One region of the Lysobacter sp. TAB13 genome, then DNA from elsewhere that is predicted to be linked to it. Evidence: riboswitches for the same ligand, from Rfam matches in the RefSeq annotation. Region 1 holds a riboswitch; the other holds the start of a gene.

Region 1 (4,078 bases):
GCGCGACGCAGCGGCAGGCCTTCGCGCAGCGCCGGCTCGTCGATCTGGATCACGGCGATGCCGGCGGTTTCCAGATCCAGCACTTCCTCGCGCAAGGCCAGGGCGATCTGCCGGCAACTGTCGGCGCGCGGCTGATCGTCGCGCACGAACGACCACTGCAGGATCGTCACCGGTCCGGTCAACATGCCCTTGACCGGGCGATCGGTCTGCGACTGCGCGTAGCGGGTCCAGTCCACGGTCATCGCCCGCGGCCGCGACACCTCGCCGAACAGCACCGGCGGCTTCACGCAACGCGAGCCGTAGCTTTGCACCCAGCCGTGCGCGGTGAAGGCGAAGCCGTCGAGCTGCTCGCCGAAGTATTCGACCATGTCGTTGCGTTCGAACTCGCCGTGCACCAGCACGTCGATGCCCAGCGCTTCCTGCTCGCGCAGACATTGCACGGTCTCGTTTTCGAGGAAGCTCTGGTAAGCGTCGTCGTCGATCTTGCCGGCCTTGTGCTCGGCGCGGGCGCGGCGAACTTGCGCGGTCTGCGGGAACGAGCCGATGGTGGTGGTCGGGAACAGCGGCAGATTCAGCCGTTCCTGCTGCAGCTTGGCGCGCTTGGGATAGGGCGAGACGCGATTGGCCATGGCCGGTTCGACCGCGGCCAGGCGCTTGCGCACGCCGGCGTTGCGCAGCAGCGGCGAAGCCAGGCGCGCGGCGCGAGCGCTCGCGGCCGCGGCCAGATCGCGTTCGGCTTCGGCGTTGCCGGCCAGGGCGTCGGCGAGCAGGCGCAGTTCTTCGATCTTCTGTTTGGCGTAGGCCATCCAATGCTTGAGCGGCGTCGGCAGCTTCTTTTCCAGATCCAGATCGGCCGGCACGTGCAGCAGCGAGCACGACGGCGCCAGCCATTTCGCCCGCGCGCCGGCGCGGCGCGCCAGACTCAGCGCGGCGTCGAGATCGGCGCGCCAGATGTTGCGGCCGTCCACCACGCCCAGGCTCAGCGCGCGGTCTTCCGGCAACAGCGGCAGCACGCTTTCCAGTTGCTGCGGCGCGCGCACCAGATCCAGGTGCAGGCCTTCCACCGGCAACTGCGCGGCCAGCGCGGCGTTGTCGCCGAGCGCGCCGAAGTAAGTAGTCAGCAGGCGCTGCGGCGCATCGACTTCGGCCAGCGCGGCGTAGGCGCGGCGGTAGGCGGCGCGGTCGGCGTCGTCCAGATCCAGCACCAGGGCCGGCTCGTCGATCTGCACCCACTGCGCGCCGGCGGCCTTGAGCTTGGACAGCAGTTCGGCGTAGGCGGGCAGCAGGTTGTCGAGCAGTTCGCGCGGATCGCCGCCATCGATTCGCTTGCCCAGCTTGAGCAGCGACACCGGGCCCAGCAGCACGGGGCGCGCCTCAAGGCCCAGGGCCTGCGCCTGCGCCAGTTCGGCCAGCGGCTTGTCGCCGCGCAGGGCGAAGCGCTGGTTGGCTTCGAACTGCGGCACCAGGTAGTGGTAGTTGGTGTCGAACCACTTGGTCATTTCCAGCGCGCGCAGATCGCGGCGACCGTCCTGCAGGCCGCGGGCGAGGGCGAAGTAACCGGTCAGCGGGTCTTCGTCGAACGCGGCGCGGTGCGAGGCGGGAATTGCGTCGAACAGCACGGTGGTGTCGAGCACATGGTCGTAGAGCGAGAAGTCGTTGACCGGCACGATGTCGGCGCCGGCCTCGCGCGCGAGCCGCCAATGGCGTTCGCGCAGGGCGGCGGCGGTGGCGTGCAGCGATTGCGCGTCGCTGTCGCCTTTCCAGAACGATTCCAAAGCTTGTTTCAGCTCGCGCCGCGCGCCGATGCGCGGGAAGCCGAGAGGGGTGACGCTGATCATGATGAGTACCTGCGATGCGTGGGCATGACGCAGGGCAACGAAGGAAACCACGGCCGCGCCGGCCCGCACGCGGATGCGCCGGACTCCATCGCGAACCTTGGCTTCGACCTTCGCCCCCGCGGGCGAACCGGTCCGCGCTGCGCGGACGGCGTGCGGACACGCCGTCCGGCGCCACGTGGGCCGGAGTCGGACGGAAGGCGAACCTTCCGGTCGCGGCAGGTCTTCGGGCTCGGGACTTGGAGCGAGAAGTAGAGTGCAGACGAGTGAGAAACGAGCCGAAGCCGATGCTTCGCTCACTTCCCACTTGTCTGAACTCTACCCTCGCTTTTTCCTACTGAGGCCGCTTCCCGGGCATACCGCCCAGTGCCATGGCCCGTTCGTTTCCCATACCGCTGCGGGGCAGCTCCGGATTCGAACCGGATTCCCTCTGGCCACCGCCGGCGCGAGGCCGTCGATGGCGTGTCCCATCGCTCTATCTTTATGAAGCGATGTTCACCGTAACGGCGCCAAGGTACGCAGCGGGCGGGGCGAAGTCAATCGGCCCATCCCGCGGACCGAAGCACGAAGTCTTTTGTAGGAGGGGCTTCAGCCCCGATGCTTTTGGCTCAGATCGCGGTGAACGGATCGAAAAGCATCGGGGCTAAAGCCCCTCCTACAAAAACCCCGGCGGCAACGGCTTGTTTGCGGTTTATGGCCCCTGCGCGGCGACACGCGCCCGGCCGGGTTTCCGGCGGCTGGCGTTCATCCGCCGCCGACGAAGATGGCCTCACGCTTACAACCGTAACGCCGCACCTCACGCCGCCGTTGAGCTTGGCGAAGGCTGGGGCTAACGTTTGCATAGGCGCTACGCGCACGGCGCGGACCAGGACGGTCCCGCGCGATCCCGAATCCGGTGGGTGGAACATGTTTTTCGAAAGGACCCCGTTACTGGCTGGCCTGCTCGCATCGTTGCTGTGCGCGCTGGTCCTGGCGGCGTGCGCGAAGGATCCGCCGGCGCCGGCACAGGACGAGTCGGTCACCCTGGGCAGCCAGAACGAGATGCCCAAGGTCGCGCCGGTGCCGCCGAGCGAAGAGGACATCCTCAAGGGCACCTATTGGCCGCCGGCCAAGCTCGACGGCGGCGTCGCCCGGATCAGCTGCGAATACGACTACCCGCAATTCGGCGAAGGCCAGCGGCTGACCTCGCTGGAGTTCTTCAGCCTGGTCGATGCGCTGTCGCCGTGTCAGGCGCGCGGGGTGGTGCGGCTGCGCTATCAGGGCAAGATCGGCGCCGGCTTCACCGCGCTGGTGCAGCGCGTTTCGGCGATGGCCACGCGCATGGAGATCCAGACCCGCATCCTGGATATCGACTCCAGCGGCGGCCATGTCGAAGAAGCGATCCGCGCCGGCGATTCGATCGCCGAATCGGGCTGGGCGATCTGGGTGCGCGAGGACTCGGTCTGCCACAGCGCCTGCGTGCTGGTGCTGGCCGCGGGCGACACGCGTTCGGTCGAGGGCAAGGTCGGCATCCACCGGCTGATGCGCGACCGCTCCACCGCGACCTCGCGCGCCGAGCTCAGCCGCGAACTGCGCGCGATCAACCAGCAGGTGCGCGACTACCTGGAGCGCAACGGCGTGGCCACCGCGGTGTCGGACCTGATGATGACCATCGCCAACCGCGATCTGCGCATCCTGACCCCGGACGAACTCAAGCAATACGGCCTGGACGGCACCAACGCCGCTCAGGACGATCTGGACCGCATCCGCCTGACCCGCAAGTGCGGCGAAGACTTCGTCCGCCGCCGCGACGCCTTCCGCCGCGCCTTCGACGCGCAATGCATGGCCACCGGCAAGAACTTCGAATCCATGCCTCAGTGCGCCAACGCCCTGCAGGGCCAGTTCGGTTTCCCGGACAAGGCCTGCCCGTCCGACAGCCCGGCCGATCTGTACGCGCGCGACCTGCCGGAGCTGTTCCCGACCGAAGAGGCGCAGGCCGCGGACGCCGCGCAGGGCTCCAACGAGGCCTTGTCGAAGAGCGAATCCAAGAGCCTGGCGAAGAAGAAATCCGCGTCCGCGCCGGGCGAATAATCGGCGCAAATCCGGCGAAAACGGCCCGCTCGCGGAGCGCCGGCACGGCCGCGCCGCGGCCTTGAGCGCGCCGCGCACTTGCGATCGCCGTCTCATCCCCGGAAAATCCCCGCCTGTATAGCCAGAGCGCCTGTGGGGCTCGAGCCAAAAGCCTCGCAGGAGTTTTACCGATG
Region 2 (4,078 bases), on a different contig from region 1:
GCCGTCGCCTTCGCGTCCGAGCAGATTGCGCGCCGGCACGCGCACGTTCTCGAAGCTGATGCCGCGCGTGGGCTGGCTGTTCCAGCCCATCTTTTCTTCCTTGCGGCCGTAGGCGATGCCGGCGCTGTCGGCGGCGACCGCGAACGCGCTGATGCCGCGCGCACCGTCGCCGCCGGTGCGCGCCATCACCACCAGCATGTCGGTGGCGCCGGCGCCGGAAATGAAAGCCTTCGCGCCGTTGAGCACGTAGTCCTCGCCATCGCGCACGGCGCGGGTTTTCAGCGAGGCCGCATCCGATCCCGCGCCCGGTTCGGTCAGGCAATACGAGGCCAGACTGCGTCCGCTGGCCAGGGCCGGCCCCCATTGTTCGCGCACCGCGTCGCCGGCGTGCGCGGTCAGCATCCAGGTCGCCATGTTGTGGATGCTGATGAAAGCCGCGGTGGACGGATCGACCGCGGCCAGTTCCTCGAACACGATCGCCGCGTCCAGCCGGCTCAAGCCCGAGCCGCCGGCGGCTTCGTCCACATACAGGCCGCAGAAGCCGAGTTCGCCGGCCTGAGCGATGGCTTCGCGCGGAAAGATGCCTTGCGCGTCCCAATGCGCCGCATGCGGCGCTAACCGTGCCAGAGCGAAGTCGCGCGCCGCATCGCGGTACGCGGCCTGTTCTTCGCTCAGGCCGGTCGGCACCACCGACGCGGCCTGCCAGTCCATGACCGCGGCCATCACTTGAGACTGATCGTGGTGTTGACGCCGTGACCCAGGGTCTCGTCGTCGAACCAGCGCGCGGTGACGGTCTTGGTCTGGGTGTAGAAGGTCACCACCTGCTTGCCGTACGGGCCCAGGTCGCCGAGCTTGGAGGCGCGCGAGCCGGTGAACGAGAACAGCGGAACCGGCACCGGAATCGGCACGTTGATGCCGACCTGGCCGACGTCGATCTCTTCCTGGAACCTGCGCGCGGCGGCGCCGGACTGGGTGAAGATCGCGGTGCCGTTGCCGTTGGGATTGGCGTTGATCAGKGCGATCGCCTCATCCAGCGTATCCACGCCCAGGATCACCAGCACCGGTCCGAAAATTTCTTCCTGGTAGATGCGCATGCCCGGCTCGACGCCGGAGAAGATCGTCGGGCCGACGAAATTGCCTTGCTGATAACCGGGCACGGCGGGATTGCGGCCATCGAGTTCCAGCACCGCGCCCTGCTCCACGCCCGAGGCGATCAGGCCTTCGACGCGTTCGCGCGCGGCGCAGGAAATCACCGGACCCACGTCGGTGCCCGGCTCGGTGCCGGCGTTGACCTTGAGCGTGCGCGCCTTGGCGACCAGATCCGGAATCCACTGCCGCGCTTCGCCGACCAGCACTACGGTGGACGCGGCCATGCAGCGCTGTCCGGCCGCGCCGAAGGCGGCGCCGGCCATGGCGTTGAGGGTTTGTTCCTTGTTCGCGTCGGGCAGCACGATGGCGTGATTCTTCGCGCCCATCATGCATTGCACGCGCTTGCCGGCGAGCGAGGCGCGGCGATACACGTGGGTGCCGACCTTGGTCGAACCGACGAACGACACCGCGCGGATATCGGCGTGATCGCAGATCGCATTCACCACATCCTCGCCGCCGTGGACGACGTTGAGCACGCCCTTGGGAACGCCGGCCTGCAGCGCCAGTTCGACCAGACGCATGGTCACCAGCGGATCCTGCTCGGACGGCTTGAGCACGAAGGTGTTGCCGGTGGCGATGGCCATCGGGAACATCCACAGCGGAATCATCGCCGGGAAATTGAACGGCGTGATGCCCGCGCACACGCCCAGCGGTTGCAGCAAGGTGTAGGTATCGACGCCGCCGGCGACGTTGTTGGCCAACTCGCCCAGTTGCAGATTGCCGATCGCCGCGGCGTGCTCGACCACTTCCAGGCCGCGGAACACGTCGCCTTCGGCATCGGGCAAGGTCTTGCCCTGCTCGGAGGTCAGGATCGCGGCGAGCTCGCTCATGTGCTCGCGGATCAGCTGCTGATACTTCAGGAAGATGCGCGCACGCGCACCGATCGGGGTCTTGCGCCAGGTCTTGAACGCGCGTGCGGCCGAAGCCACCGCCGCGCCCACTTCCTCGGCCGTGGCCATCGGCACGCGCGCCAGCACCGCCTGGGTGGCCGGATTGACGACGTCGCGCCACTGCGTGCTGCGGGATTCGACGAATTCGCCGTCGATCAAAAGCTTGACCGTCGCGACCTCGGTCGCAACGCGATGCATATCGTTCATGGTGGTCTCCGTATCGCACACCCGCGAAAGCGAGGGCTGCGGAGACGCGCGACAAGACGAAACGATGGCGGACGCACGCCGCATCGAATCAGCCCGTCAGGTTGCCCGCCGCAACACTCGAGGAGGACATCTCCCGATGTCCGCCACGGGCCGGTCTCCGGGCTTGCGAGCGATGCCGAAGCATCACCCCGACACCTTCCCGCGCGAGCGCAGTGGTCAACGTCGGGTGTTCTCGCCTACCGTTGCGGGGGCAGCGTCGGAATTGGACGATCACGTCCGCACCGACTTCCCGTTTCACCCTGCGCGCCGGTATGGACCGGCGTGCAAGGCACCTGTGGCGGGCGAAGTGTAGTGCTTGCGGCCCTGGGCGGACAAGCCGCATCGCGACGGGCGCATCGCTCGCGTTCGTTCAGATCGGACGCAAGCGCTGGATGCGGGCCGGCGTCAAGTCATCGACGCGGCTCGAACGGTGGTGGATTCACCACGCGGATCACAAAGCGATGCGATGACATGCATCGCGGCTCAAATAGTCATATCGATGACGATGCGTGCGTTGCTGCATCGAATGTGCGCCCCGCGCCGGTTCATCGCCTTACTGCGGCGCCAGATCGATAGCGCCATCGTTGCGATCATGCAGACGCCGATGGTTCGCATCGATGCGCTCAGCGCCGGCTTCGTTTGAATCGCACGCGTTAACGATGCGCGCTTCAACGCCGTAACCGCACCGCCGATGGCAACGCGGCGAACAACGAACAGCCGATGCGTCGGCACTCGATCAAGCCGCCCGGGTCAGCTCGCGCACGTCGCTAATTGTTGTTTCGCGTACCAGATCGCGCGGCGCGCCTGGTCGTAGGCCATGTCGGCCGAACGCGGCAGCAGTTGTTCGGCGCGGATCGGATCGACGCCGCTGGCCATCGCGCGTTCGATGCGCTGAAGTTCGTCCACGCGCACGATCGCCGGCGCCAGCAACTCGCGCAGCCGCTTGCGCTCGCAGCCGCCGTGGCTGGCTTCGACTTCGCCGATCGCCTGACGGATGCGGCGGCTGGCCTCGCCTTGCAGGCCCGGCGCGGGCTCGAACGCGATCGGCGCGGCCTTGTAGGCATCGCCGGTGGCTTCGCTGCCCAGGTCCGAGGGCCGCTCATGCAGCGCCGGATTGAATCGCACCGGCGGCGGCGGCCGCGCGCGCGCCTGCTGAATGTCGCGCTTGAACGGCATCGCGTCGGCGATTTTCTGCAGCCGCTTGGTCGCCTTGCCCAGCAAGGCCTTGCCCAGGGTGCCTTCGGTGGCCCAATCCGATTCGAATCCGGTCGGCGGCACGTCGATCGGATTGCGGCGTTCGAAGGTGTTCTTGGCGGCTACGAATTTGGGATCGTCCGGATCGCCCGGCGCGCGGCCGGGCGGCGGGCGCATCGGGTCGGATTCCGGCAGCGCGACGCGGCCGTCGGCGTTGAATAGGCGGCTGGTGGCCGCGGGCGGCGGCGTGTTTGCTGCGGTTTGCTTGCGCGGCGGCGATGGCTCGGGTTGCGCGGGCCGGGGCGTGTTCGCGGCGACGCTCGCCGGCGAAGGCGCGTGCGGGCGGTCGCGTGGCGTGGGTATGGGTACGAAGTCCGGCTCGCTCGGCGGCTCAACGGGCGGCGGCACGCGCTCGATCAGGACCACATCCAGGGCCGGTTGCGTCGGCGCCGGTGCCGGCACGTCCAGCAGCAGCCAACCGGTGAACATCGTCACCGCGACGGCGATCAGCAAAGCGCTCGCATGCAGCAGGGCATCTTGCGGAGGAGCGGCTTTGTTCATTCATCCTTCGGGGGTGATGGCCTGAAACACGCGCCGGG

Evidence for each region. Region 1 has a riboswitch for cobalamin ahead of metE (5-methyltetrahydropteroyltriglutamate--homocysteine S-methyltransferase). Riboswitches for the same ligand answer to the same signal wherever they lie in the genome.
Region 2: linked by a shared signal. The riboswitch ahead of AB4Y92_RS01215 (CoA-acylating methylmalonate-semialdehyde dehydrogenase) and the one ahead of metE (5-methyltetrahydropteroyltriglutamate--homocysteine S-methyltransferase) in region 1 are both predicted to bind cobalamin.

What each region holds. Positions count from the first base shown of each region.
Region 1 covers NZ_JBFRDR010000030.1:33,248-37,325, reverse strand. Annotated here, with positions in the region: gene metE (5-methyltetrahydropteroyltriglutamate--homocysteine S-methyltransferase) at 1-1,838, opposite strand, end outside; cobalamin riboswitch at 2,036-2,306, opposite strand; partial or broken gene AB4Y92_RS23355 (DUF6053 domain-containing protein) at 2,424-2,495, shown strand; gene AB4Y92_RS23350 (hypothetical protein) at 2,742-3,905, shown strand; gene AB4Y92_RS23345 (TonB-dependent receptor) at 4,076-4,078, shown strand, end outside.
Region 2 covers NZ_JBFRDR010000001.1:356,164-360,241, forward strand. Annotated here, with positions in the region: gene AB4Y92_RS01210 (acyl-CoA dehydrogenase family protein) at 1-711, opposite strand, end outside; gene AB4Y92_RS01215 (CoA-acylating methylmalonate-semialdehyde dehydrogenase) at 723-2,237, opposite strand; cobalamin riboswitch at 2,378-2,597, opposite strand; gene AB4Y92_RS01220 (hypothetical protein) at 2,791-2,928, shown strand; gene AB4Y92_RS01225 (hypothetical protein) at 3,036-4,040, opposite strand.